Linked DNA regions of Dinoroseobacter shibae DFL 12 = DSM 16493. The protein of the gene in region 2 interacts with the protein of the main gene of each other region in a pairwise test. Links are inferred from orthologs where the notes say so. Each region holds a gene or a part of one and is shown on either strand. Other genes may lie near its edges.

The links.
Region 1: the proteins of ssb (region 2) and DSHI_RS09820 interact in binary tests that used the Escherichia coli proteins (3 or more experiments, as listed by UniProt). The link is inferred for Dinoroseobacter shibae DFL 12 = DSM 16493 from one-to-one orthologs.

The regions. Positions count from the first base shown.
Region 1 is NC_009952.1:2,006,011-2,020,689, forward strand. Bases 6,152-9,103 are described here. They hold DSHI_RS09820 (primosomal protein N'), read right to left. Parts: upstream 8,744-9,103; coding sequence 6,560-8,743; downstream 6,152-6,559. Other genes in these bases: DSHI_RS09815 (ExeA family protein), read right to left, coding at 6,152-6,472; fsa (fructose-6-phosphate aldolase), read left to right, coding at 8,821-9,103. Outside these bases: DSHI_RS09795 (ATP-binding protein), read left to right, coding at 17-1,336; DSHI_RS09800 (hypothetical protein), read right to left, coding at 1,308-1,526; DSHI_RS09805 (coiled-coil domain-containing protein), read left to right, coding at 1,937-3,106; DSHI_RS09810 (TAXI family TRAP transporter solute-binding subunit), read left to right, coding at 3,141-4,193; more of DSHI_RS09815, read right to left, coding at 4,223-6,151; more of fsa, read left to right, coding at 9,104-9,474; DSHI_RS09830 (DUF484 family protein), read left to right, coding at 9,532-10,239; DSHI_RS09835 (tyrosine recombinase XerC), read left to right, coding at 10,243-11,169; DSHI_RS09840 (DMT family transporter), read right to left, coding at 11,189-12,028; DSHI_RS09845 (DUF3253 domain-containing protein), read right to left, coding at 12,091-12,342; yghU (glutathione-dependent disulfide-bond oxidoreductase), read right to left, coding at 12,339-13,208; ileS (isoleucine--tRNA ligase), read right to left, coding at 13,308-14,679.
Region 2 is NC_009952.1:1,656,718-1,671,235, reverse strand. The notes cover bases 74-2,864. They hold ssb (single-stranded DNA-binding protein), read right to left. Parts: upstream 1,827-2,864; coding sequence 1,320-1,826; downstream 74-1,319. Other genes in these bases: DSHI_RS08160 (enoyl-CoA hydratase), read right to left, coding at 2,602-2,864; DSHI_RS08165 (lytic transglycosylase domain-containing protein), read left to right, coding at 1,987-2,595; DSHI_RS08175 (hypothetical protein), read left to right, coding at 74-1,270. Also shown: more of DSHI_RS08175, read left to right, coding at 14-73; more of DSHI_RS08160, read right to left, coding at 2,865-3,396; DSHI_RS08155 (PaaI family thioesterase), read left to right, coding at 3,453-3,875; rplM (50S ribosomal protein L13), read left to right, coding at 4,101-4,559; rpsI (30S ribosomal protein S9), read left to right, coding at 4,564-5,058; heme-degrading protein HmuQ, read left to right, coding at 5,205-5,516; DSHI_RS08135 (ABC transporter permease), read left to right, coding at 5,632-6,513; DSHI_RS08130 (ABC transporter permease), read left to right, coding at 6,510-7,316; DSHI_RS08125 (ABC transporter ATP-binding protein), read left to right, coding at 7,313-8,380; DSHI_RS08120 (TetR/AcrR family transcriptional regulator), read right to left, coding at 8,395-9,012; ppk2 (polyphosphate kinase 2), read right to left, coding at 9,005-9,874; DSHI_RS08110 (alpha/beta fold hydrolase), read right to left, coding at 9,956-10,828; homoserine O-acetyltransferase MetA, read right to left, coding at 10,893-11,810; DSHI_RS08100 (hypothetical protein), read right to left, coding at 11,846-12,718; DSHI_RS08095 (DMT family transporter), read right to left, coding at 12,756-13,664; DSHI_RS08090 (outer membrane protein transport protein), read right to left, coding at 13,764-14,518. UniProt on the Escherichia coli protein: Plays an important role in DNA replication, recombination and repair. Binds to ssDNA and to an array of partner proteins to recruit them to their sites of action during DNA metabolism. Acts as a sliding platform that migrates on DNA via reptation.

The DNA.
Region 1 (14,679 bases), 340 kb from region 2 along the record:
GTCTAGGCTCTCGTCCATGTTCCGTTGGCTCAAGAATTCTCTTCCCCGGCGTCTCTACGCGCGCGCCGCCCTGATCCTCATCCTGCCGATTGTGACGATTCAATTGGTGGTGTCGATCACCTTTTTGCAGCGCCATTTCGAGGACGTGACCCGGCAGATGACGCGCTCGGTGGTGATCGAGGCGCGCCTGCTGCGCGAGACGATCGAAACCGAGGGCCTGCTGCGGGCGCAGCATCTGGCACGGGCGCTGCGGATTTCCCTGGCCCCGCTCGATGCGGCCCCGCCGGTGGAAAACCGGCGCCTGTTCTATGATGTCTCGGGCCGCACGGTGATCGAGGTTCTGCGCGGGGAGCTGGACGGGGTCGGTCTGCTGGATCTCGAGGATAACGACCGGGCGCTGCGGTTCAGCCTGGACACCGAGGTCCTGCCGGTGATGATCGAGCTGGACCGGCGTCGCGTGTCGGCCTCCAACCCGCATCAGCTGCTGGTGCTGATGATCCTTGTCGGGGTGCTGATGACGGTGGTGGCCTATATCTTCCTGCGCAACCAGTTGCGGCCGATTGCCCGGCTTTCCAAGGCTGCAGAGGCCTTCGGCAAGGGGCGCGTGGTGCCCTACAAGCCCTCGGGCGCACTGGAGGTCCGCGCCGCGGGCCATGCCTTCCTCGAAATGCGCGCCCGGATCGAGCGTCAGATCGAACAGCGCACCATGATGCTGTCGGGGGTGAGCCACGATCTGCGCACGCCGCTGACCCGGATGCAGCTGGAACTGTCGATGCTGCCCCCCTCGCCCGAGGTCGCCGCGCTGGAACAGGACGTGCAGGACATGTCGCGGCTGCTGACCACGTTTCTGGATTTCGCCCGGGCCGATGCGCTGGAGGATGCGAGGCTGGTCAACCCGCTCGACCTGGTCGAGGGGATCGTGGATCAGTACAAACGCACGGGCGGCAAGGTCAGCTTCACGCGGCCGGCCCTGCCCGAAGGCGCCCCCGAGCCGCAGGTATCCCTGCGCCCAATGGCGCTGGAGCGCGCGCTCGACAACCTGGTCGGCAATGCCCTGCGCTACGGCACCCATGCGCAGGTCTCGGTGGATCTCTTCCAGGCTGCGGTGCGGTTCTCGGTCGAGGATGACGGCCCGGGCATCCCGCCCGATCAGCGCGGCCAGGCGCTCAAACCCTTCGCGCGGCTCGATGCCGCCCGTAATCAGAACGCCGGGACCGGCGTCGGGCTCGGGCTGGCCATTGCCGCGGATGTCGCGCGCAGCCACGGGGGCGCGCTGCGGCTGGGTGTTTCGGACAAGCTCGGCGGTCTCAAGGCCGATCTTTTGATTGCACGGTAAAGCGCGCGTTGCGCGCGAAAACCTCTGCGATCTGCGCCCGCACCGCGCCGCCGGTCATGGTCCTGAGGTGGCGATAGGCGTCCGCCTTGGCGCGCCGTTCTGTGCCGCCGCATAACTCCGCACCCGCGTGGTAGTAGCCCAGGCGCGACAGGTTCCGCAGCGCGAATGCGAGTGTTCTGAGAAACCTCATTTCCCCCTCCATCTCGTCCACCTGCAGAATGGTAGGGCAGATTGTCGCAGATTCCATCCGAATTGCGCCGAACATCGGGCGTGCGCGCAGCCGGTGTCGCGCATTCTGGCGATCCGGCTGACGGTGGCGCGTGGGGACGCGTGCGACAGCTTCGGCAAGGATCTGGCCCGTTTCACAAGGCGTTATGCGGCAACCCCCCGGGACGGGCTGACGCCCGAAGACCGAAATCCTTGCGTCGGGCGCGCAGCTGCGCCTAATCTGCTCTTGGTTAACAAACTGTTTACAAGTTGAGGAGTTACGCCCTGCTACGCCACGCGATTTTCGGAGCCGTGACCCTCGCCGCCATGACCACCATGGGTCCGGCACAAACACAGACGGGACCAACAGAGACCGCGTCGGAGGTGCAAGGCTTGTCGGAGCAAGCCGCGTCCTTTCGCCGGGTGATTGCGGGTCTGGAAGGCGAAATCGCCGATCTCGAAGCCGCGCGCAGCCTGGCGCAGCAGGATCTGTCCGCGCTGCAAGGCAATGCAGACGACCTGCGATCCACTCTGGCCGAGATGCAGGCGCAAGCGGCGGACGCCCGACAACAGCTCGCGGACCTGGACGCGCAGGCAGCTGTCGCAGAGGCCGCGCTGTCCGATTTGCGCGCGCAGACGAACGCAGACCGCGCCACCCATGAAGGCGTGCTGTCGGACCTGGCGACCACGGAAGCCGCGCAGGCCCAACTGGCTCGCGAACTGGCCGATCTGCGGGCGACCCGCGCCGAAATGGAAAGCGCAATCGCCGACGCCAACACCGAGCTCGACGCGATAAAGGCCGAGTATCTGGCCACGGCAAATCTCGTCATTGCGGCGCAGGCCCAGCTCGACACGCTCACGGCACAGGCCGATGCACAACAAGCCGCCGCGCGAACAGCTTCACAGGACTTGCAAAGCGCACAGGCGCGCGCGGCAGAGGTCAAGGAGGCGCTCGCTCAGGCCGCGGCGCGGGAACAAGCCGCTCTCGCCGCGGCGCAGGCGGCCGAAGCCACGGCGCAGGACGCAGAGGCCCGTGCTGCAGAAGCGGTGCGCGCGCACGACGCCGCGCAAGCCCGGCTCGCGACCCTGCAGGCCACGCTTGACCTGACCGAGGACCGCCTTGGCACGACGACCGCCGCCCTTGCAGAGCGCGAAGCCGAGGAAACCGCCGCCCGCGCCACCCTCCGACAACTGACCACGGAGACATCCGAAGCAGAACAAGCCTTGGCCACCCTGACCGCGGACATCGCCGAATTGCGCGCGGAACGTGCCGCCCTCGCGGCTGCGCCCGCGCCGGAGCCGGTCGCCCCGGCCCGGACAGAACCGCCGACCACGGGTTCGGCGAACGCGGTTCTCGCGCGCGGTACTCCGAAACCGGTACAACGGGTCAACCTGGCGGTGGCCCAGGCCCCCGGCCTGGAGGCCGCGAGCCCCCAGGATTTGCAACGCCTGCGGACCCTTCTGACGGACGGGGTCTGCACCCATGACGCGCTTATTAGCGTGTTCACCACCGTGAACCGGCAGACCCTGGTCTCGCTGGTGCGGGATCTCGGTCGCTGCTGAGGCGCCATCGCCCCGGGCTATAAAAGGACACATCATGAGTATTTTGAAACGTCGCCTCTTCCAGATCTTCCGCGCCGGTCTCGCCCTGCTGCTCGGCTCCGGCGCGGTCGCCGCCCAGGAGTTCGAAAAGAACATCCTCACGGGCGGCCCCACCGGCACCTATATCCAGATCGGCCGCGACATCTCCAACCTGGTGGACCAATGCGGACAGACCCTCAACGTGGTTGAAAGCGCGGGCTCGCTGGAAAATTTCCTCGGCGTGCGGCAGCGGCGCGCCACCCAGTTCGGCATCGTGCAGAGCGACGTGCTGGAATACCTCAAGACCTATTCCGCCAGCGACCAGAACATCGCGCGCGCCATCGCCGGGGTACGCATCGCCTTCCCGCTCTACAACGAGGAGGTCCACCTGCTGGCCACGCGGGACATCACGACGCCTGCGGACCTCGCAGGCAAGCGCGTGGCCATCGGGGTTCGGGACAGCGGCACCTTCCTGACCGCGTCGCTCTTTCTCGACCTTCTCGAAGTTGACGCCGGAGAACTGCTGACCATCGGGCCGGACGCGGCCATGGCGCAACTCCTCGCGGGCGAGATCGACGCGTTCTTCTACGTCGCGGGGGCCCCAACGCGGCTGTTCTCGGAAACCGAGATCGATGCCAACCGGTTCCACCTCGTGCCGGTCGATGACCCCTTGCTGGAGGCGGTCTACCTGCCTTCCGAAATCCCCGCCGGAACCTATGCCTTCCAGGCCGAGCCGGTGCCCGTGGTCGCGGTCAAGGCGGTGCTGATGACTTACGAATACATCCCGCAGCGCAACGCCTATCACCGGGCGAGTTGCACCGCGGTGTCGGATGTCTCCAACCTCATCCTGAACGGGTTCGCCGAGTTGCAGGCCAGCGGCCATCCGAAATGGCAGCAGGTGGATCTCAACGACATCCCCCCCGGATGGGATGTCTCCTCCTGCGTCAATGACGGTCTGGTGGCGACATACCAGCCCAACTGCACCCGGGCGCGCCCCGCCATGACCTCACCCGAAAGCGCGGCCAACGAAGCTTACCGGAACCGGATCTGCGCGGTCATCGGCTGCTGAGCGAAACCGGGCCGCGCGCCGGGACCGGTCTAATCCCCTGCCCCGGCGATGGGCTGCCACGCGGTCTCGGCCCCCCCGTCGGTCCGCACCCGCCATTGCGCCGTACCCTCCGGGACAGAAACGGCAACCGCGCTCAGGCGGGTCTCGGCAAAGGCGATGGCCGTGCCGTCGGTATCAGCGAGCTCCAGAATGAAATGCGCGCCCACGCCCTGCCAGACAAACTCGCCCGGCGCACCAGCCACCACCGCGGACCCCAGTGGCACCACGCTTTGCACGGCGGGCACCACATCGGCAGCGCGGCTGTCCTCGGCCAGAATGCGCGCGGGCTCCTCGGCAACCGCGTACCAGCGCGCCGCCATATCCGGTGCGAACGGCACCCCGTCCCCGGTCTCGTAAAGCTGCGCCAGAAAGGATGCCGCGCGGGTGTGCCCCCGCAGGGCCGCGCGCGAGTAGTTCACGGCAACCTCGGCAGGGTCGTCGCTCTCCAGCGCGGCGAGAAAGAAGGTCGTTGCCTCCGCTGCATCCAGCTTTTGCGGCTGCAGGCGCACCGGATCGGGCGCCTTCGGGTCCGGCATCGTGTTCGACACGGTCTGCGCCGCCGCGAAGGCATCGTCGGCGATCTTCTCGCTGACCGCCAGGGTCGCCAGCGCCGCCTCCGCGGCCTCAGCCTCGGATTGTAACCGGGCGAGCCGGGCCTGCTCTGCGTCGATCTGCGTGCGCATGACGTCAAGCTCCGCGTCGGTCTCCATCCGAACGGACTGCGCCTCGGACACCGCCTCCTCCACGGTCGCAAGCTCGCGTGTCCGCGCATCCAGCCGCGCAGCGATCTCGGCCAGCTCCGCCTCCGCGGAGGCAGCGGCGTCCTGCAAGGCCTGCAGCCTCTGTTCCGCCTCCGCGACAGCGGCCTGCGCCTCCGCGGCTTCGGCACTTGTCCCCGCATCCCGCGCCAGATCCTGCGCGATCCAGGTGGCGTCAGGAGCCGGCAACACCTCGCCACTGCGCGGGTCCTCACCCGTGACGGCGCCGTCTCTCAAGACCGGGAACACATCCAGACTGTAGAGGATAGCCGCGCCGCCCACCAAGGCCGCCGCGACCAGCGCCCCCGTGACCACGCGCCGGGAACTGACCGGCCGCACCTCCGCTCCGACCTTGGACGGCAGCGCTCCGGCCCCGGGCGCTTCCGGCATCGACGCCTCAGGCAACGCCGCCGCCTGGTCCGGGCGCGCGGCCGCGGGCTTGCGCGGCGCGGCGGACCTCTGGGTGCTGGTCTTCAGGGTCTCGATCAGCGCGCGTTCCAGCCGCATGCCTTGCGAGGCACTGACCTCGATCTCCGGCCCGCCCCGGCCCTTGGGCGCTTGCGCTGGACGCGCGGACGACGGTCCACCGGCACGGCCCGTCGCAGCCTGCGCCTCGGGCGCGCGCGGCGGTTTCGCCACTGCCCCTGCTGCCCCGGGAAAGCTCATCGCACCGCTTGCCAGCGAGACATCGCGCAGAATCTCGCGCACGAGATCCGCCTCGATGACGCGTTTGTCTTCCTGCGCCGCCGTGAGCAGGACCAGATCACACGCCTTGTTGATAAGCCGCGGAACACCCTCGGCGTGGCGGTGGATCACCGCGACAGCCTCCGGGGTGAACAGATCAGGCCCCACATGACCCGCCCGCGCCAGCCTACCGGAGACATAGGCAGCGGCCTCGTCCTTGGACACCGGCCGCAGCCTGAGCGGCGGGCGCAGCTCCGCCTCGAACGGCTCCAGCGCCGGGGACGCCAGGCGCGCCTCCAGCGCCCCCAGCCCCACCAGCAGCAGCCGACAGCGCACGGCGCCCTCCGTATCCCGCACCAATGACAGCAGCGCGCTCGCCGCCGCGTCCGACAGGGATTGCGCCTCGTCCACGATCAGCACGGTGGCGCAGCCCCCATCCGTCCCATCGGCCAGAAGCGCCTCGAGACGGGCGCGCGCCGCCTCGGCAGAGCCGTCGAGGGCCTGCCCCTCGAGGCTGCGCAGGGCATGCGCGATCGCCTCCTCCGCCGTGTTCAGCTGGACGGAGATCAACCCGACACGCCCCCCCTGCTCGGCGATCAGGCGCTCCTGCAGGGCATGGGCCAGCGTGCTCTTGCCCAGACCGATATCGCCCAACAGGATCGACACCGGCGGCGCCTCCGGGCGCGTGTCCAGAACCGCATCGAGAACCGACTGGTGCTGTGCGGACCAGATCAGGAACGCCGGGTCCGGCGAGGTCGCAAACGGGCGCTTGCGCAGGTTGAAATGCTCCAGATACATGACCGATTGTCGCCAATTCCCCCCAGCTCTTTAACATCATTCGCTTTTTTTCGGGCTGTGTAAACAACCGCCCCCGGCGCGACCGGCTCAGAAGAAGCTCTGCGGGTCGATGTCCACCGCCAGGCGCAGGTTCGGCCCGGTCTTGACCTGTCCCACCCAGCGCGCCAACGCATCCTGCAACGCCACCCCTTTTGGGGCCGTCACCAGCAGCCTCACCCGGTGCCGGCCGCGAATGCGCGCGATGGGCGCCGGTGCGGGGCCGTAGACCGTCGCCCCCACCGCCGAGAGCGGCGCGTGGTTGCGCGCCAGCGCATTGCCCAGGTCGAACACCTCCTGCAAGTCAGGGGAACTCAGGATGATCCCCGCCATCCGGCCATAGGGCGGCATCCCCGCCGCATGACGCTCACCGGCCTCGGCGCGCCAGAACGCCTCTTCGTCGCCGGTCAGGATCGCGCGGATCACCGGGTGGTCCGGCTGGTAGGTCTGCAACAGCGCCTCGCCCCGCTTTTCCGCCCGCCCGGCGCGCCCCGCCACCTGCCGCATCAGCTGGAATGTCCGCTCCGCCGCGCGCAGGTCCGAGCCCTGCAGCCCGAGATCGGCGTCGATCACCCCGACCAGCGTCAGCAGCGGGAAATTGTGCCCCTTGGCCACCAGCTGCGTGCCGATGATGATGTCCGCCGCCCCCTCGGCGATCTCGACGATCTGGGCCTTGAGCGCGCGCGCCGAGCCGAACAGGTCCGACGACAGCACCGCGATCCGGGCGTCGGGAAACGCCTCCGCCGCTTCCTCGGCGAGCCGCTCCACACCCGGGCCGACCGCCGCCAGCTTGCCCTCGGCCTCGCAGGACGGGCAGGCTTCGGGGATGGCACGGGTCGCGCCGCACTGGTGGCACATCAGCCGCTTCTGAAACCGGTGCTCCACCATGCGCGCGTCGCAGGTCTCGCAGCCGATCTGGTGCCCACAGGCCCGGCACAAGGTGACGGGCGCATAGCCGCGCCGGTTCAGGAACAGCAGCGATTGCTCCCCCGCCTCCAGCCGTGCAGTGACCGCACGTTTCAGGCTGGGCGACAGCCACCGCCCGAAGGGCACCTCTTCGGCGCGCATGTCGATCGCGGCCATCTCGGGCAGCTCCGCCGCCCCGAAACGCGCTCCCAGATCGACGCGCAGGTACTTGCCCGCCTCCGCATTGGCCCAGGATTCCAGGCTCGGCGTGGCCGAGGCCAGCACCACCTGCGCCGAGGCCAGCGAGGCGCGCAACACCGCCATGTCGCGGGCGTTGTAAAGCACGCCCTCCTCCTGCTTGTAGGAGGTGTCGTGTTCCTCATCGACCACGATCAGGCCCAGATCCTGAAACGGCAGAAACAGGGCCGAACGCGCGCCCACCACGAACCGCGCGCCGCCCTCGGCCACCATCCGCCAGCAGCGCCGCCGCTCGGTCATGGTCACGCCCGAATGCCACTCGGCGGGCCGCGCGCCGAACCGCGCCTCCACCCGCGTCAGGAACTCCGCGCTCAGCGCGATCTCCGGCAGCAGCACCAACGCCTGCCGCCCCTTGGCCAGACAGGCCGCGACCGCCTCCAGGTAGACCTCGGTCTTGCCCGACCCGGTCACCCCCTTGAGCAGCGTGGTGCCGTAAGCCTCCGCCTCGATCCCGTGGAGAAGATGCCCCGCCGCGGCCTCCTGCTCGGGGGTCAGCGGCTTGCCGGGCCGCGCGGGGTCCAGCGGCGGATAGGGCAGGTCGCGGGGTGTGTCCTGCTCGTGGATCGCACCGGCGGCCACCAGCCCCTTGATCACCGAGGCACTGACGCCCGCGGCCTCGACCAGCTCGGCTTGCGTGACCGGCGCACCGCCATAGGCGGCCAGCGCGTCCATCACCCGCATCCGCGCCTCGGTCATGCGCGCAGGCTCCCCCTCGCCCGCCACCAGCACCTTGCGCATCGACGGTGCGTCGCCCAGCCCCGGCGCGCGCGTGGCCAGCCGCAGCATCGCCGGCATCGGCGTCAGGGTGTAGCGCGCCGCCCGGGTCAGGAACGCGCGCATCTCGTCGCGCATGGGCGGGGTGTCCAGCACCCGCAGCACGCGGCGCAGCTTGGCCGGGTCCCAGTCGCCCTGCCCCGGCCCCCAGACCACGCCGACGACCTTGCGCGGGCCCAGCGGCACCTCGACGAAATCGCCCTGCACGCAGCCCCCCTCCGGGGCCTTGTAGTCCAGCGTCCGGTCCAGCGGCTGCGTGGTCAGAACCGCCACAAGATCGCCCGCCTCAAACCGCACGCCGCCCCCCTTTCGCGCATCCCGCACCTGCGTTATGAGAGCGGTAACACAACCGCAAGCCCGAGGGACCCGAGCACATGAAGTTTTTCGTCGATACCGCAGATGTGGCCGCCATTGCCGAACTCAATGACCTCGGGATGGTGGACGGGGTGACCACGAACCCGTCGCTGATCCTGAAATCCGGCCGCGACATCACCGAAGTCACCAAGGAGATCTGCGAGCTGGTCGATGGACCCGTCAGCGCCGAAGTGGTCGCCACCCAGGCCGACGCCATGATCGCCGAGGGCCGCAAGCTGGCCGAGATCGCCGAGAACATCACCGTCAAGCTGCCGCTGACCTGGGACGGGCTGAAGGCCTGCAAGACGCTCACGGACGAGGGCAAGATGGTCAACGTCACCCTTTGCTTCTCGGCCAACCAGGCGCTGCTGGCGGCCAAGGCGGGTGCGAGCTTCATCTCGCCCTTCATCGGGCGGCTCGACGATCTGAACGTCGACGGGATGGAACTGATCGAAGACATCCGCACGATCTACGACAATTACGGCTACGAGACCGAGATCCTCGCCGCCTCGATCCGCACGGTCAACCACATGAAGGAGGCCGCCCTGATTGGCGCCGACGTCGCCACCGCCCCGCCGGGCGTGATCAAGCAGATGGCGAACCACGTGCTGACCGACAAGGGACTGGCGGCTTTCCTGTCCGATTGGGAAAAGACTGGTCAGAAGATTCTCTAATCGTGTAACCTGCGGTCCATAACAGCCAGAGCAGGCTATAAAGAGGATCGCAGGCCCATGACAGACCCCGCGCTGAAGCGCCATGATCTCAAGGAACGGATCATGGCCGAACCGGACGTGATCCTGGAGGATCCCGACCTGATGCGGGCGCTTCTGTCGGCGGACGCGCAGCGGATGGGCGACAATATCGTCGATCTGCGCGGGCTCGCCATGGACCGGCTGCAAGCCCGGCTGGGCCGGCTCGAGGACACCCATCGTAGCGTGATCGCGGCGGCCTACGAGAACCTCGCCGGCACCAACCAGGTCCACCGCGCGGTGCTCAGCCTGCTGGAGCCCCATGATTTCGCGGCCTTCATGCACAATCTCGGGGGCGAGGTCGCGTCGCTGTTGCAGGTGGACGCGATCCGGCTGGTGCTGGAGACCGACGAGGCCACGCCCGACCCCGCGCTCGCTGCTCTCGACGAGGTGCTGAGCATCGTGCCCCGGGGCCGGATCGACACGCTGATCGGCACCCCCAACGGCCTGCCCGCGCGCAAGGTGACGCTGCAGGCGGTGCAGAAACACACCGCCCCGATCTATGGCGAGGCCGCGCCCTATATCGCGTCCGAGGCGCTTCTGCGGCTGGAGTTCGGCGAGGCCCGCCTGCCCGGCCTCATGGCCCTGGGGGCCGAAGACGCCAGCCAGTTCACCCCGAACCAGGGCACCGACCTTCTGTCCTTCTTCGCCAAGGTCGTCGAACGCGCCATCCTGCGCTGGATCGTCTGAGCCGTGGCGCACGCAGCCCTCAGCCCGGCCTGCGCGGACCAGCTGGAGACCTGGCTGACCCATCTGCGCGCGCTGGACGACTCACCGGCCAGCACGCTCAGCGCCTATCAACGCGACGTGGCCGGGTTCCTGGGGTTTCTCGCGCGCCATGACGGCGGGCTGGCCAGCCCCGCGCGGCTGCGCAGGATCACCCAGTCCGACATGCGCGCCTGGATGGCGGCGGAGCGGCGGCGCGGGCTCGGCGCGCGCTCGCTGGCCCGCGCGCTCTCGGCGGTGAAGTCGTTTTTCCGCTGGGTGGGCGAACGCGACGGGTTCGAACCCACCGCGGTGCTGGCTGCGCGCAGCCCGAAATACCAGCGCAAGCTGCCCCGCCCCCTGGCCGAGGACGCAGCCCTCGAGATGATCGCCCAGGTGGAGCTGCAAGCCGCCGACAGCTGGATCGCCGCCCGCGACGTGGCGGTGGTCACCCTGCTCTATGGCTGCGGGCTGCGAATCTCCGAGGCGCTGGGGCTCACCGGGGCCGCCGCGCCCCTGCCCGAGGTGCTGACCATCCGCGGCAAGGGCGACAAGGAACGGATCGTGCCGGTCCTGCCCGCCGCCCGCACCGCTGTCGACACCTATCTGCGCCTCTCCCCCCATCCGCTGGAAAAGGACGGGCCGCTCTTTCGCGGCAAACGTGGCGGGCAGCTGAACCCGCGTGTGATCGCCAAGGTGATGGAACAGGCCCGGATGCAGCTCGGCCTGCCCTCGAGTGCCACGCCCCACGCCATGCGCCATTCCTTCGCCACGCACCTTCTGGCCGCGGGCGGCGATCTGCGCGCGATCCAGGAATTGCTGGGCCATGCCTCGCTCTCGACCACCCAGGCCTATACGGCGGTGGACGCCACCCGGCTGCTGGAGGTCTACAACGCCGCCCATCCCAAGGCCTGAGCCCCGCTCGCCCGGTGTCTCAGACCCGCATCAGCACCACGCCGGTCACGATCAGCCCGGCCGCCAGCAGCTTCATCCGGTCCATCCGCTCGCCGAAGACCAGCCAACCGATCAGCACCGCGAACAGGATCGAGGTCTCGCGCAGCGCCGCGACCAATGCGATGGGCGCCCGGGTCATTCCCCAGACCGCGATCGCATAGGCCCCGTAAGAGGCCAGCGCCGCCACCCCGCCCTTCAGCCAGTCCTGCCGCCCCGGCCCCGCCAGCAGCGACCGGCCCCGCAACGCCAGCACCACGGGGGCGAAAAACACCGCGTCCAGCACGAAAAGCCACGCGACATACCCCACCGCATCCCCGGAGACCCGCGCGCCCATCCCGTCCACAAGGGAATACCCCGCCGTGGCCAGGGCCGATCCCAGCGCGAAAGGCAAGAGCGCGCGGTTCTCGCCAAGGCTGAAGATGCCCCGCGCCATCAGCAGGATCCCGCATCCCAGCACCACGACCGCCGCCGCCTCGAGGCCGGTGATCACATCGCTCAGCGCGACAGCCCCGATCCCCAGCACCAGCACCGGCGCCGCGCCGCGTGCGATTGGATAAACCCGGCTCAGATCCCCCCGCTCATAGGCAGAGGCCAGCGCCAGCTTGTAGAGGCTGTGAAACACCCCCGAGGCCAGCAGCCAGCCCCAGACCTCCGGGCCTGGCAGGGGACGCGTCAGGGCAATCGCCAGCCCCAAGCCGCCTTGCACCAGCGTCATGATCAGCATCACGGCGATCTTGTCGCCGCCGGTCTTGATCACCGCATTCCACGCCGCGTGCAGGAAGGCGGCGACCAGAACGGCAAGAAAGACATCGAGGGGCATGGGGGGATCCGGACCGGGTGACGGACCCTGCTAGCACGCAGGCCCGCGCCCGCAAAGCGGTCTCAGCCGCGCGGCAGGCCCAGCCGGATCGGTCCCCGGGCGGTTGCCGGATCGACCGGACGCCCGCGCTGGAAGCCCTGCAGATGCCCCTCGGCCTGCAGCCGCGCGGCCTCTGCCCGGATCTCGGGCATCAACGCGCGCCAGTCGGCGGCAAGACCGCGCGCGACCTCCGACGGGCAGAAGGTCTTGCCCGGCCCGCGCCGCGCCGCCAGCGCCAGCAGGGCCGCCCGGATATCGGCGCGGCCCGGGCTCACCCGGCGGCGGCGCGCTTGTCCTCGGTCATGGTGTCGAAATCCGCCGCCGAATGCCGCTCATGCAGCTGCATCGCCGGGTCCCCGAAGGTGCGGTTGACCATCCGCCCCCGCTGCACCGCCGGGCGCGCATCGATCCGCTGAGCCCAGTCCAGCACATGGGTATAGCTGGTCACATCCAGGAACTCCGCCGCCTCGTAAAGCCGCCCCAGCACCAGCTGCCCGTACCAGGCCCAGATCGCCATGTCCGCGATGGTATAGACCCCGCCGGCCATCCAGTCGCGCTCCGCCAGATGCCGGTCCAGCACGTCGAGCTGGCGCTTGGTCTCCATGGCGAAGCGGTTGATCGGATATTCCATCTTCTCCGGCGCATAGGCATAGAAATGCCCGAACCCGCCGCCGAGGTAAGGCGCGCTGCCCATCTGCCAGAACAGCCATGAGAGCATCTCCGCCCGCGCCTCGGGCCCGGTCAGAAACGCGCCGAACTTCTCCGCCAGATGCAGCAGGATCGCACCGGATTCGAACACCCGCACGGGTGTCTCCCCGGTCCGGTCCATCAACGCCGGGATCTTGGAATTCGGATTGACCTCGACAAAACCCGACCCGAACTGGTCGCCATCGTTGATCCGGATGAGCCAGGCGTCATATTCCGCCCCCGTGTGCCCCGCGGCGAGCAATTCCTCCAGCAGCACGGTCACCTTCACCCCGTTCGGCGTCGCCAGGGAATAAAGCTGCAAGCCATGCTCCCCCACGGGCAACGCCTTGTCATGGGTCGGCCCCGCGACCGGACGGTTGATGCTGGCGAACTTGCCACCGGACTCGGTCTCCCAGGTCCAGACGGCGGGCGGGGTATAGGTGGGTTCAGTCATGTTCAGGGCCTTCTCTCTCTGCGGGCGAATGTAGCGCCCAAACCGCTTCGGCCCACTCCCCTGCAGGAGCGGGCCATCGGCTGTGGCAGTTCCTCGCGCCTAGGCGTCCAACGCGTCGTTGCAACGCGCGCAGGTGCCCGGATGGGCATGGGTGCCCACATCGGGCAGGATCTTCCAGCAGCGCTGGCATTTCTCCCCCTCGGCGCGGGCAAAGACCATGCCGACCCCGGGCACATCCGGCAGGGTGAAGGCCCCCTCGGGCACCGGATCGGTGGACACCGTCAGCTGCGAGACGATGCAGGTATCGGCAAAAAGCTCCGGATCGATCATCCCAGCCACATGGGCCGGCACATGGACGGTCGGCGCCGCCTCCAGCGAAGCGCCAATGGTCTTGGCCTGCCGTTCCAGCTCCAGCCCGCCAGTCACCACCCGGCGCACGCCCCGGATCACCTCCCAGCGGCCCACGGCCTCCGGGTGGCGCCAGTCCGGGCGCGGCGCGGGGAAGTCCTGCAGGTGGATCGAGCTGTCGGGCCCGGGGAACCGCTCCAGCCAGACCTCCTCACAGGTGAACACAAGGATCGGCGCGAGCCAGGCGGTGAGCCGGTGGAAGATCGCATCCATCACCGTCAGCGCCGCGCGCCGCCGCAGGCTGTCGGGCTTATCACAATAGAGCGCATCCTTGCGAATGTCGAAATACTGCGCCGAGAGGGTCACCGTCGCGAAGTGGAAGACCGACTGGAACACCCCCTGGAAATCATAGGCCGCGTAGCCCGCGCGCACCCGCTCGTCGAGGTCGGCCATCATGTGCAGGATCACCCGCTCCATCTCCGGCATCTGCTCGGGCGCCACCCGGTCGGCCTCTTCGAACGCGCTCAGCGCCCCCAGAAGGTAGCGCATGGTGTTGCGCAGCCGCCGGTAGCTGTCGGCGACGTTCTTGAGGATCTCGTCCCCGATCCGCAGGTCGACCGTGTAATCCGACTGCGCCACCCAGAGCCGCAGGATGTCCGCGCCGTATTGCTGCACGACCTTCTCGGGCGCGACGGTGTTGCCGACGGATTTGGACATCTTGTTGCCCTTGGCATCCAGGGTGAAGCCGTGGGTCAGCACCCCGCGATAGGGCGCGCGCCCCATGGTCCCGCAGGCCTGCAGCATCGAGGAATGGAACCAGCCGCGATGCTGGTCCGTCCCTTCGAGGTAGAGATCGGCCAGACCGTCCTCGGACCCGTCTTCGCGGTCGCGCAGCACGAAGGCATGGGTGGATCCTGAATCGAACCACACATCCAGGATGTCGAAGACCTGCTCATAGGCCTCCGGGTCATGCTCGTTGCCCAGGAACCGTGCCTTGGCGCCCTCGGCATACCAGGAATCCGCGCCTTCATTTTCGAACGCCTCGACGATCCGTGCATTCACCGCCGGATCGCGAAGAAGATAATCGGGATCAGCAGGTTGCGCACCCTTCTTCACAAAGCAG
Region 2 (14,518 bases):
ACAGGGCTTTGAGATGCAATCTCTCGTTTCGCATTGGTTGGGTTTTTGGGGCTGGGAGGCACGGGCGATCACCGTGTCCCGAATGCAGGACAAGATCGTCGAGACCCCGGACGGCGCCTTCCATGTAGTTCTGAATGCAGGGCGTTTTTCCGGGCTGACACTGTTCACGAGCGTGGATAACGGAGGTACCTGGGACAGAAGTTTTCAATTTGAAAACAGTGATCTATTCTCGACCGCTCATCTGGATTTGCTCGAAGATGGCAGAACGCTGACAGTCTCCTATCAGGGAGCCAACCGCGAGGTTTTCTACCAGACCCTGAGCTATGACGCCCACCTTGCGAACTGGTCGGCGCTGACCGCTCCGGTCACGGTATTCGAGGCGGGTCAATCCGCACGGGTCAGCTTGCCGAACCATGTCATGGGGGTGGACGGGCTTCTTTATACCTTGGCTGTAGGAGACGCCTTCTTCGTACCGGAGATCAATATCGCAATGTCCGCCGATGAAGGTATGACCTGGGAGACCAGCGATATTCAGCTCTTTGGTAATCTTCTGGTTTCGGTCCGGGGGATATCCACCCCGGATGTGACTGGCGCGATCGTGGCAACAGATAACAGTCTCGCCTGGTACGACGCGACAGATCCCGACGCCCCACTCGTCGAGATTTCCGAGAACGGCTCCTTTGCGGTTCTGGCGAGCCATTACAGCCTGACGGTCGTTGAAGACGACATCTACCTCGCCAATATCACGACCGAGGATCTGCCCCAGGTCGAGCTATTTGTGTTTGAGGGTGCGACCCGGGCCTGGCGCGAGTTGGAGGTTCAGAACACCTTTGCCGCCGAGGCCTATGTGCAGATCAGCAGCAATCCGCAGGGCCATCTCTACCTGACATTCGACGATTTTGGCGACTCGACGCTTCGGGTTCTCGAAAGCCTCGATGGCGGCCTTACCTGGGAAATCGAGGCGGAGATCGAAGTAGAGGACCGGGTTTTTCCCGCGCTGACACGCATGGCTGCGCCGGAATACTTCACCGAAGACCTGGTGGTGTTCCAGATGGTCCAACCCCGGGAGGGCTCCGATTTCTATGGTGTAAGCGCGGTAACGGTCGACGTCGACGCGGACGGCAGCGTGCTCTTGGAGGGCCTGCGCCCGGCACGCGAACCCGTACGCGACCACATGTCCACGTCGCCACATCCCTGGGTGCCGGGGGAGCATTTGGATGGCGTCGGTTCTCTTTTTGAACGCAGTGTCGCAGAGGACACCCTGCTCTGAGCGCAGGGCACCCGGCGTCAGGTCTCCTTTCGCCGGGCAGCAATCCCGATCAGAACGGGATCTCGTCGTCGAGATCGTTATGGCGCCCGCCTCCCGCAGGCGCGTTGCCGCTGTCGCCGCCGAACCGGTCATCGCTGTATCCGCCGCCGCCGGACTGGTCCGAGACGTAGCCGCCACCACCGCCCATGCCACCGCCGCCGCCGTCGCGACCGTCCAGCATGGTCAGTTCGGACTTGTAGGGGCGCAGAACGACCTCGGTGGAGTAACGGTCCTGGCCAGACTGGTCCTGCCATTTCCGGGTTTCCAACTGGCCCTCGATATAAACCTTGGAGCCTTTGCGCAGATACTGTTCTGCCACCCGCGCGAGCGGTTCCGAGAAGATCGCGACGGAGTGCCACTCTGTCTTCTCGCGCCGCTCGCCGGTGTTGCGATCCTTCCAGTTCTCGGAGGTGGCAATGCGCAGATTGCACACCTTGCCGCCATTCTGGAACGTGCGCACTTCCGGGTCGCGCCCGAGATTTCCGACCAAAATGACCTTGTTGACCGAACCTGCCATTGCTGTCTCCCCGCGAATCCCGCGTCTTGTCTCACTGTTTCTGTGGCGAGGTTACACCATCGCCAAACCGTAAAGGAAAGGTCAATGCGCGTCTTGCACCGGGCGGCTTGGCGTTTTTTATCTCAAGCTCTATAACCTCGGGATACCAGGGGAGACAGTGATGACGCCACCATCTCGCGCGAAGGCGCTTGCGACGTTCTGCTTGTCGGCGACCGTGGCTCTTGTCCCGATCGGTCAGGCTCTCGCGGACACCACGCGGTCGACCAATTCACGCGCCTCCCTGTTTTCCTCGCAGACATCGGTCCTCGATCGGCGCGGGGCGACGCAGTATTCGCATTCGGCGCGTCTGCAGCCCCGGTCAATCTCCCGTGACGGCGAGATCCCCTCCTATCGTGGCAGCTATCGGGGGCCCTATCTGGACATGGCGCGCAACGCGGCGCGTCGGCATGGCATCCCCGAGGACCTGTTCCTGCGCCTTGTCCAGCAGGAGAGCGGCTTCAACCCCAAGGCGGTGTCGCACAAGGGGGCCATCGGGCTGGCGCAACTGATGCCGGGCACGGCGCGCATGCTGGGCGTGAACCCCCATGATCCGCAACAGAATCTCGAAGGCGGTGCGCGCTATCTGCGGACGCAATACCTGCGGTTTCGCAACTGGCGCTTGGCTCTGGCCGCCTACAACGCGGGCCCCGAGGCTGTCGCACGCCACAACGGCGTGCCCCCCTTCGAAGAGACGCGCAACTATGTGCGGCGCATCCTCGGCACGCTCTGAGCGGCGCTAGCCGTCCGACCAGTTCGGCGGGCGTTTATCAAGAAATGCGGCGATCCCTTCCTCGGTGTCGCGCAACGCCATGTTCTTCACCATGACATTCCCTGTAAACGCATACGCGTCGGCGAGGCTCATCTGTGACTGCTCGTAAAAGGCCCTTTTGCCGATGGCGACCACGGCCCCGCGCTTCTCGGCCACTTTGGTGGCAAGCGCGTTTGTCTCCGCCTCCAGATCTTCGGTTGGCACCACCCGATTGACCAAGCCGAGAGCCTGCGCCTTCTGCGCCTCGATCATCTCGCCGGTCGTCAACAACTCAAAGGCCTGCTTGCGCGGAATGTTGCGGCTGAGCGCCACCATCGGGGTCGAACAGAACAGCCCGATATTCACACCGTTCACCCCAAATCGCGCCCCCTCGGCGGCAACGGCCATATCGGCGGTGGCCACCAATTGGCACCCCGCCGCCGTGGCGATGCCGTGGACCTGGGCGATTACCGGCTGGGGCAGAGCTTGCAGTCCCATCATCATGCGCGCGCATCGATCGAAGAGATCCTTGAAGGCCGCGGCCCCACCATCCTCGGACTGCCGCGCGGCCGTCATCTCCTTGAGATCATGGCCCGCGCAGAACGCCCGTCCGGCCCCGCGCAGCACGACCACCCGAGTGGTGCGGTCCTCGGCCAGTGTGTCGATCTGTGCCTGCAGCGCAGCCAGCATCGCGTCCGACAACACGTTCAGGCTCTGCGGTGCATTCAGCGTCAGCGTTGCGATCCCGTCCGCATCGCTGCGTAAAAGAAGATCCTCGGCCATCTTGTCCTCCCGTTCATTTGGCGCGACCTTACGGGGCAAAAGGGCAGGGGGACAAGATGAGCGTCAAGATGGATGGACCCGCGCTGGAAGGGTTTCTGCAAGAGGCCTTTCCGCAAGTCGCCGAGGATTTCCGCATCGAAGAGGTCGCAGCAGAGCAAATGCGCGTGCGCCTCGTGATAACCGAGAAACATCTGCGCCCCGGCGGGACCGTGTCGGGTCCCTCGATGTTCGCACTGGCGGACGTCGCGCTTTACCTGATGGTGCTGGCGCGGCTTGGGCCCGTCGCTTTGGCGGTGACCACCAACTGCAACATCGACTTCATGCGAAAGCCGGCGGCGGGAAAGGACCTGATTGGCGAGGCGCGCCTGCTCAAGCTCGGGCGCAGCCTTGCGGTGGGCGATGTGCTGATCCGCTCGGAAGGCTCCAAGGCTGTCGTGGCGCGGGCTTCGCTGACCTATTCGATTCCGCCTTCGAACTGAAAACCCGCACGACCGGTCGCCTGAAATCCAACCAACGAGCGGTCTGGCGGCCTCTTTCGGTTCCAAATATCGACAATTATGTGGGGTAAATAGATACCTTATTTGCAGTCCATTGTTTTGCAACACAAAATCCCGCAAGAGCGCTCTTGACGCGACCGTCAGAACCCTTAGAACCGCGGCATCCAACCGGGCCCAGCCCGGCAACCGTTCTGATAGGGCGCGACTATGAAAACCTTTACCGCAAAACCGGCGGATATCGAGAAGAAGTGGATCCTGATCGACGCCGAAGGCATCGTTCTTGGCCGCCTCGCCTCGATCGTCGCCACCCGTCTGCGTGGCAAGCACAAAGCCACCTTCACCCCGCATATGGACATGGGTGACAACGTCATCGTCATCAATGCGGACAAGATCCAGCTGACTGGCAACAAGCGCAACAAGCCGAACTACTGGCATACGGGCTACCCGGGCGGGATCAAGTCCCGCACCACGGGCCAGATCCTCGAAGGCAAGTTCCCCGAGCGTGTTGTCACTCAGGCCGTCAAGCGCATGCTGCCCGGCGGTCCGCTCTCGCGCCAGCAGATGACCAATCTGCGCGTCTATGCCGGCGCCGAGCATCCGCATGAGGCACAGAGCCCCGAAGTGCTGGATCTCGCGTCCAAGAACCCCAAGAACACCCGGAGCTGAGTAGATGGCTGAAGAGATCAAATCCTTCGACGACCTGAGTGCCGTCGCTGAGGGCTCCGTCGCCGAGGCGACCCCCGAAACCACCATCTCGCGCGAACCTGTCCGCGACGACCTGGGCCGGTCCTATGCGACTGGTAAGCGGAAGGACGCGGTTGCCCGTGTCTGGATTCGTCCGGGCTCCGGCAAGATCACCGTGAACGGCAAGTCCATGGACACCTATTTCGCGCGCCCGGTGCTGCAGATGATCCTGCGCCAGCCGTTCCAGGTCGCCGGGGTCGAGGACCAGTTCGATGTCACCGCCACGGTCAAGGGCGGTGGGCTGTCGGGTCAGGCCGGTGCCGTGCGGCACGGTGTATCCAAGGCGCTGCAGCTCTATGAGCCCTCCCTGCGTGGCGCGCTCAAGGCGGCGGGTTTCCTGACACGCGACAGCCGCGTGGTGGAGCGGAAGAAATACGGCAAGGCCAAGGCCCGGAAGAGCTTCCAGTTCTCCAAGCGCTGAGTTCCGATTGCATTCGAGCTTGCGAAGGGCGTGCCGGTGGCGCGCCCTTTTCGCTGCTCGCCCCTTGACCCTGCACGGGGCATCCGGTTCTCTCGCCGCGCCAGCCGTCGCTCGCAGACTCGCACAGCAATTATGGAGTTTAGCCGATGTTTCTCACCATGAACCGTTTTCGTGTCAAAGCCGGTCAGGAAGACACGTTCGAAGATGTCTGGAAGTCCCGCGACAGCCACCTGAAAACCGTGGATGGTTTCGTATCCTTCCACCTCATGAAGGGCGAAGAGAGCGATGGTGTCCGCCTCTATGCGTCGCACACCCTGTGGCGCGATCGGGCAGCGTTCGAAGGCTGGACCAAATCCGAAGCTTTCCGCATGGCTCACAAGGGCGCGAAATCCAGTGCGGACATGTATGACGGACCCCCGGTGCTGGAGGTCTTCGACAGCGTACAGGAGCTGAGCTGAGCGCGCGGCCCGACCCCGCCAGCGCGCTTCAGAGCGCTTCAGGCGGCATCGTCACTTTCCACTTGTTACCCCTGCGGCAACTCCGCATCCTTATGAACGGGGGGGAGTGGGTGCGATGACAACACGAAACACGACAGCGCGGCGCAGTGAGGCCATGCAAGGCTACGTCATGGTCAGCCCGCCGCTGATCTTTACGATTCTGCTGCTTGCCGTTCCCCTCGTTGCAATTCTGGTGCTCAGTTTCTGGACCCAGAACTTCATGGAGTTCGATCGCAGCTTCACCTTGGCGAACTACCGGGAAGCGGTCACAGACCCGATCTATGGCACGCTGATGGGCCGGTCCCTGTGGATCGCCGGGATGGTGACTGTGGTGACCGTGGTGCTGGCCTTTCCCATCGCCTATTTCGTGTCCTTCCACGTCCCGCAGAACCGTAAGGCGCTATGGATTTTTCTGATCACGGTCCCGTTCTGGACCTCCTACCTGCTCCGCGTGTTCCTTTGGAAGGTAATCCTCGGCTTCAACGGAGTTCTCAACTCTGGTCTGCAAGGGCTTGGTATCATTGAGGAGCCACTGACTTTCCTGCTCTATAACGCCAATGCGGTCGTGATCACGCTTGCCCACGCTTACGCGCCCTTCACGATCCTGCCGATCTACGTGGCGCTCGAGAAAATCGACCGCTCCCTGCTGGAGGCCGCGCGCGACCTGGGCGAGAGCGCCTGGGGCGCGTTTTGCCGGATCACGCTGCCCCTAGCCATGCCCGGGATCGTGGCCGCGACCCTGATTGTGTTCATTCCGGTGATCGGCGACTACGTTACACCCCGGCTTGTTGGGGGGCCTGACGGTCTGATGATCGCCAACATGATCCAGACCCAGTTCCTGCGTCTGAACGATGCGCCCATGGGCGCGGCCCTCGCGGTTTCTGCCATGACCATCGTCAGCGCCATCGCCCTGCTTGTGGTGTTTGTGACCCGCAACATCGGGCGGGCCCCCAAATGAGCCGCCGGGTGTTGTGGACCTATGCGGTGGTGTATTTGGTTTTCCTCTACCTGCCGGTGGCCTTGCTGCCGATTTTCGCTTTCAACGACAGCACAATCATCGCCTTTCCACTCAGTGGTTTCACTATAAGCTGGTTCGTGGAACTGACCCAGATCCCGGCGTTGCATGACGCGGTGCGCAACTCGCTGATCATCGCGCTGTCGACGGCCGTGTTTTCCACGGCGCTCGGAGTGTTTGCGTCGCGTGCGGCCACGCGGTTCGAGTTTCCGGGCAAGGCGGGGATCATGGGGTTCATTATGATCCCGCTGGTGCTGCCCGAGATTATTGTCGCGGTTTCATTGCTGGTGGTGTTGCTGCAAATGGGCCTCAACCTGTCGCTTTGGGCGGTTATCCTCGGGCATACCCTGATCTGCACACCGTTCTGCATCGCCATCCTGTCAAGCAGCTTCAGCGGCCTCGACAGGTCGCTCGAAGAAGCCGCCATCGATTTGGGCGAGACGCGTCTCAGCGCGTTCCGGCTCATCATTTTGCCGCTGGTGGCCCCCGGCATCGTCGCCTCGCTTCTCATCTCGTTCACCATTTCACTGGACGAGTTCATCATTGCCTTTTTCCTGACCGGCACCGACCCGACCTTGCCGGTCTATATCTGGAGCCAGCTACGCTTCCCGCAGAAGCTGCCTGTGATCATGGCGCTGGGAACGATCCTCATTCTGCTGTCTCTCGTTCTGATCATCACCGCCGAAGCCTTCCGCCGACGCGGCTTGCGCAAGAGCGGCCAGACCGACACCGGAGGGTTCTTGTGACCGCACCCCTGATCCGCATCCAGAACGTCCAGAAATACTACGGCAGCTATCACGCTCTGCGAGATGTCTCGGTCGATATCGGCGCGGGGGAGTTTTTTTCACTGCTGGGCCCGTCCGGCTGCGGAAAGACGACCCTGTTGCGCACCATCGCCGGTTTCGAGGAATTCGAGAGTGGCACACTCACCCTCGGCGGCGTGGACATGGTGGGGGTGCCCGCCAACAAGCGGCCCACCAACATGGTGTTCCAAAGTTATGCGATTTTCCCGCATCTCAGCGTCGGCGACAACGTGGGCTTCGGCTTGAGGCGACGCACCGACCTGACCGGGGAGGCGCGCGCCAGTCTCGTCGCCGACGCCCTGCACATGGTGGGTTTGAAGGGCTATGGCGCGCGCGCGGCCCATGCACTCTCCGGTGGGCAACGGCAGCGTGTGGCGCTCGCGCGGGCGCTGGTGCTGAAACCCAAGGTCCTGCTGCTGGACGAACCGCTATCGGCCCTCGACAAGAAGATGCGCGAGCAGATGCAGACCGAGCTGCGGCGGCTGCAGCGCCATGTCGGCATCACCTTCATCCTGGTGACCCACGACCAGGAGGAAGCCTTGACCATGTCGGACCGGATCGCGGTGATGTTCGAGGGACGCATCGCGCAGCTCGCCCCCCCCCAGACGCTTTATGCGCAACCCGCAAGCCGGGCGGTGGCCGAATTCATCGGTACGATGTCCTTCCTGCCCGCGGAGATCAGCGGCGATCGGGCTGATGTCGCCGGTCTCGGCACGGTGCCGGTGACGGCGGATCAATGTGCTGAGGGCGCCACGGGGACCTGCGTGGCGGGCGTGCGCCCCGAAGGCATGGCGCTCGATTTCGACGAGACCGGGCAGGGCACCCCGGGCGAGGTCGTCGAGCGGGAGTATTTCGGGGACATGACCAGCTACCATGTCCGCCTCGACGGGACCGATCGCCTGGTTGAGATCGCCATGAAGAACGGGCCCGGCATTCCCGTGCTCGATCCCGGCGCGCGCACCCGGGTCCAATGGTCGCCCGAGGCACTGCGCTATTTCGCAGCCTGATTGCCCAGCCCCGCTCAGTCGTCCGGCGCGATCAGTCCCAGCCCGCGCAAGTAGATCCCGATCCCGGTTTCCAGAAGATCCTCTGGCGGGAAAGGGGCTTTGGACCCCGGCGCGCCACGGGCGAAAAGTTCCACAACCCCGTGGCTCATGGCCCAGATATGCGCCGAGAACATCGAAGCCGGCGGGCGCTTGTCCTCGGGGATATGCTTGGACAGTTCCTCCGCCGCGCGCTCCAGAACCTGCCGAGACCGGGCCGAGGCGGTGGCCAGCTCCGGTGTTGCCTGGTTCGAAATCCCGCTCTCGAACATCGCCATGTAGTGCCCGGGATGCTTGCGTGCAAAAGCGAGATAGGCCCGACCCGTCGCCTCGAAGGCCGCCAACGCCGAGGGCTGTCCGGCGTTGAACGCATACTCCATAAGGTCCGCGAAAATGGAATGCCCTTGCACGGCGATTTCGATGATCAACTCGTCCCGGCCGGAGAAATGGCGATAGACCGCTGCCGGGGTCACGCCGGCATTCTTGGCTGCCTCGGACAGGGTGAATCCGGTCGGCCCCTTCTCCTCGATCAGCTTGAGGGCGGCATCGACGAGCGCCGCACGCAAATTGCCATGGTGATAGCCGCGTTTAGGCATCCCAGATGTCCGGGCCTCCGCTGACCTGCGGGTCGAGGGCAGAAACAAGCTGTGTCTTCTTGCCGGTATAATCCAGACCCGAGAGGATTTGACGGATCGCGGCAAGACGCGCACGCCGCTTGTCATCGCTGCGAATGATCGTCCATGGCGCGACCTTGGTGTGACTTCGGGTCAGAGTCTCGGAAATCGCACCCGTATAGGCATCCCATTTCTTCAACCCCTCCACGTCGATCCAGCTCAGCTTCCATTGCTTGAGCGGATCCTTCTCGCGTCTCAGGAAACGGCGCAGCTGTTCGGCGCGTCCGACGTTGAGCCAGAATTTGACCAGGTGAATTCCCTCATCCACCAGCATTGCTTCGAACTCCGGCAGCTGGCGAAAGAACGCCTCCCGTTCGGAGGGCGCGCAGAACTCGAAGACATGCTCCACCACGCCGCGGTTATACCAGCTGCGGTCGAACAAGGTGATCTCACCGCCCGCGGGCAATTGTCTGATATAGCGCTGAAAGTACCATTCCGATGCTTCGCGGTCCGTGGGCTTGGAGAGGGCCACCACCCGCGTCGTACGCGGGTTGAGATTGGCGCGCACGCGCTTGATCGTGCCGCCTTTTCCGGCCGCATCGCGCCCCTCGAACAGCACGCAGACCCGCGCGCCGCTCTCCTTGACCCAGGACTGCAGCTTGACCAGTTCGATCTGCAGCGCCCTCAGGGTGTCCTCGTAGTCGTCCTTGTCCATGCGCGTCGCGTAGGGGTAGGTCGGTGACAGGATCTCGCCCTTCTTGGCACCGGCCAGTGCCGCCTGGACATCCGGCGGCGCATCATGGGTCGCAAAATGGGAAATGGCACCATCGAAGGGCAGGGACATCGGGGCGGTCCTCGTCTCAGGGGCGCGCAGGTCCGAAGGGCGCCGGTCACGGTCGTTCGGGCAGTATGGCGATTGCGCGGCTCAGCGCAATCCGGAGGCGCGTGCCGCCCGCGCCACTGCCGCGACGACTGCCTCCTGTTCGGCGTGATGCGGCATGTGGCCCCGACCTTCCAGCAGCACGAGGTTGCCATTGGGCAGGATTCGCGACATCGGGATCGCGTGCACCGTTTCGGGCACGACCTTGTCGGCGGTCCCGTGCAGGATCTCGACCGGCAAGGTCAGCCCCGGATATTTCTGAGACATGACCTGAATATGAGGCTTCAAGCCATGGACCTGGCGTGCATTCGTGTGGACCTGCGCAGGCCGCAGGGTCAGATCGACGCCGACATAGTCGATATACCCTGTCGGCAGCGGGTCGGGATTGAACAGCGATTGCGCGAAATCGGGCGCCCGGCTGCGCGGCACGAGAGCTACCAGCAACGGCACCAGCGTGGCGCCCCCCAGATCACTTGATGCAATGCTGTACCAAGGACCCAGGCCTCCGGGCCAGGGCATCGTCGCACCGCCCAGGGTCACGACGCCCGCGGCCTGGTCCGGTCGTTCCAGCGCCCAGGCCATGGCAACGGACCCGCCGAAGCTGTGCCCTAAGATGATCGCCCGATCCACGCCGCGCGCGTCCAGCGCCTTGGCCAGATGGCGCGCCTGCTCCTGCGGACTTTCGCCGCGGTCATGCAGGCGATCGGAATAGCCCAAGCCGGGCCGATCAAACGCCAGCGTACGGAACCCCGCCTCGTTGAGATACCCGGTCAGATCGAAGGTCAGGTCGCGCAGATTGCCCGACGCGCCGTGCAGCAGCACGACCGCAGGCCCGCGTCCGGCCTCGGCCACATGCACGGTCTTGCCATCCACCTGGATCAGGTCGCCAAGCGGCGGGGTTCTGTCAGAACGTGTCACGGTGTCCTTACCGGTCGCAGCGCAGGCCGTCAGTCCCGCCAAAGCGGTCACTCCGATGGCTGCCTTAAGTACCGATCTTCTCGAGGTCATATTCGGTGGTCTGGTATATCTCGTTCAACCAGTTGCCATATAGCAGATGCGCATGCGATCTCCACCGATTGAGCGGTGCGCGAGCGGGGTCGTCGTCGGGATAGTAATTCGTGGGAACGTTGATCGGCGTGCCGTTCTCCACATCCCGGTCGTATTCTTCCTTGAGCGTGCCGGTGTCATACTCGAAATGGTTGAAGATATAGAGCGCGCGGTGCCCGGGGTCCTCGACCAGGCACGGACCAACCTCGGGCGAGCCCAGGAGTGTGGTCAAACCGGGTACCGCGTCGATCTCCGATTGTTTCATCTCGGTCCAGCGGCTCACGGGAATGACGCAATCGTCCGAAAACCCGCGCAGGTAGGGGGAGGCGGGTGCAAGGTTGCGGTGCCGGAAGCAGCCGAACGCCTTGGCGGGGAGGATGTGCTTCTGCACTCCGTGGAAATGGTTGATCATCGCCATCCCGCCCCAGCAAACGCCGAAGGTCGCGTGTACATTGGTCTGGGTCCAGGCGAAGACCTCGCGCAGCTCGTCCCAGTAGGTCACATCCGCGAACTCCAGATGTTCGATGGGGGCGCCGGTGATGATCAGCCCGTCAAACTTGCGGTCTCGGACCTCGGCGAACGGGCGATAGAACGCCTCCATATGCGCGGCTGAGGTGTGTTTGGACTGATGCTCGGTCATCCGGATCAGGGTCAGGTCGATCTGCAAGGGCGTGGCGCCGATCAGCCGGGCGAACTGGGTCTCGGTTTGGATCTTCTTGGGCATCAGATTGAGAAGCCCGATCTGCAGGGGCCGGATGTCCTGGCGATCCGCGCGCCCCTGGCCCATGACCATCACTCCTTCGGAGGACAGCACATCGAAGGCAGGCAGGGTCTCGGGGATCTTGATCGGCATGAGAGGGGTCCGGCTTGTCGCGTGGAGGTGTGGACTTAGGCGCTTGAGCTCCGATTGCCAAGGGCGTCCGCGATCAGTGCCTCGAAATCCGCGGCATCGCGCATCCGGGCGATATCATCGGCTTCCACCGTGACGCCCCAGTTCTGCGCCATGGCCGCATAGCGCGGCTGACGGTGCGCGAGCGCCTGGGCATAGGTCCAGCGGATGAAGGCGTCCGGGTCTACCGCCTCGGGGGCCATACGGTTCTGGGCCAGATACTCCGCCCACACCCGGTCGAGGAACTCCGGTTGGTAGGCCATCGGCTTCGGGTCCCGGTCGAAACGGCGGATCAGTTCCTCGGTATGGGCCGCGTCGCCCTTGATCCAGACCAGCAGCGTCACAGCCGACAGATCGCGCAGCAGTGGATCCTCGGGGTCCTCGGCGTCCACCCATTCGCAGATCGACCCGCCGCTGTCGCACACGAAATGTGGATAGCCATAGAGTGCCTTGGCGCGGTCGATGAAATGTGCGGTGTCCTGCAACGCGGCGATCTCGGCGCGCCGGAATTGCGCCTGCCTGAGGCGGTATTCGTCGATCGGCACCCCTCCCAGCGCGGGATTGCCGGGCTTGCCGAGATAGGTGGAGACCGGTGAGAGGTTCTCCAGCGTGATGTTGGACCCGATATAGATCGAATCCGACATCAGCAGGTCCCGCAGGAAGGGCACCTGCATGGCCTCGCGCTTGAAATTGTCCACGATGTGCTCGCCCATATACCGGGTGCCGATCCGGTAATCGACGGAGTAATGGAACCAGTTTCCGGACTCGCGCAGCCGGTTGGACACGAAAGTCTTGCCAAGACCGGACATGCCGAACAACAAAACGTGTTTTTCCGGCGCGGAGGCCCAGGCAGCGGGCGTGTCATAGAGCATTGGCGGGCCTCCGTCGCGGGCGATCAAGTGCCCGGGTTCAACCGGAAAGCAGCCGCCGGGTCAAGCGTCCGTCCAGCACGATCAGCCCCAGCGCCAGCAACCCGAAGCCGAGGAACGCATACCCCGGCAGCGCCTCGCCGCGCACCAACGCTCCCAGTGTGATCGCCACCGGGGCCACCAGAAGGGTACAGAGCATCAGGTTGCCCGATCCCGCCGCGGCCAGCACCCGGTAATAGAGCAGATAGGCAAAGGCCGTCGCCACCAGCGCATAGTATCCCACGGCCAGCATCGCGGTACCGGAAGGCAGGGCCGTGGGCACCCCGTCGAACATCAGCGCTCCGGGGATCATCACCAGGCTGGATGCGGTCAGCATGCCGGCTGCCGCCACTTCAGGCGCCAGCCCCTTGAGATGCATGCGCGCCCAGGCCCCTGCAAACGCGTAAGACACCGTCCCGGCAATAACCGCGAGTTGCGCCAATGATTGCAAATCGAAATGCCGGAAGTTGTGCAAACCGATGGCCGTGGCCACCCCGAGAAATCCGAGGGCGACGCCAAGCCCCCGGTTCAGGGTCAGGCGCTCATCGGCGAAGACCAGGGCCGCCACCACCACCCCGAAAACCGCCGTGGCCGCATTCAGGATCGAGGTCAGCCCGGTCTCGATATGAAGCTGCCCCCAGGCCATGAGCGAGAACGGCAAGACGTTGTTCAGAAGGCCCATGACCAGGAACGCGCCCCAAAGACGCAGGTCCCGCGGCACGGCCGTTCCGCGCCACAGGATCACCGCCCACAATAGCAAGGCCGCGATGCCCACCCGGTAGGCGACCGAGGTCACGAGAGGAATTTCGTCCAAAGCGATCCGGATCGACAGGAAGCTGCCGCCCCAGATCAGTGAAAGCAGGCCCAACTCGGCCCAGGCGCGTAGCGAAAGAGATTTCTGTATCGTCATGGAGCGCATCTACCGTCAAACAATCACCTCCGCGATCCGAAACCTGCGCAAAGAAAAACCCCGCCGAAACCGGCGGGGCGTGACACAGATTCAGCGGGATCAGAAGTAGTAGCCGATCCGGAAGCCGTAGCTGACAGAGGTGTTGTCCCGGAAGTCCGAGACCGGCGTTCCCGGCGGTCCGTTGGGCGCCTGGGACAGGGCATCACCAAGCCAGCCGTATTCGACACCGCCGGTGATCTTGATGTTGTCCCGGCTGTAGGTCACCCCGAGCGATATGGCGTCGCGACCGTCGATCGGTCCTAAGTTTCCGAAAATATCGCCGCTGTCGGGTTCGTGGATATAGGTGATCGCTCCGGCCCAATTCTCGTTGAAACGTCGCCCAACGCCGATCCTATAAGTGATCGTGTCGCTTTCGTAGGCGGCAAGGGCATAGTCTTGGCCGAGCGATGCGATCCCAGCGGCGTAGACCGGCGGATCGATCTCGAACTCGCTCCAATCGACCCAGCGGATCGAGCCGAAGAGCAGCGTGTTTGCCGCGATTCCGGTTTGCGCCTCGAGATGCACCGACTGCGGGATTGTCGTCTTGAACCCGTCGTCCAGAACGGCAGGCCCGCCCGGGGTCAGGAAGCTCTCGGAAGATTCAAAATTATGGTCGATGGCCGAGTTATAGGTCAGCGCCACCCGCAGACCAATCTCGGGACGTTCATAGGCCGCACCGACCATATAGCCGAACTCGCGGTCGTTGTTGGTCGTCAACTCGTAGCCCGGGATCGTGGGCAGAGCGACGAAGCCCTCCACCTGTTGGGCGCGCAGGCCGCCATAGACGCTGAACCCACCGTCGAACTTGTAGCGCA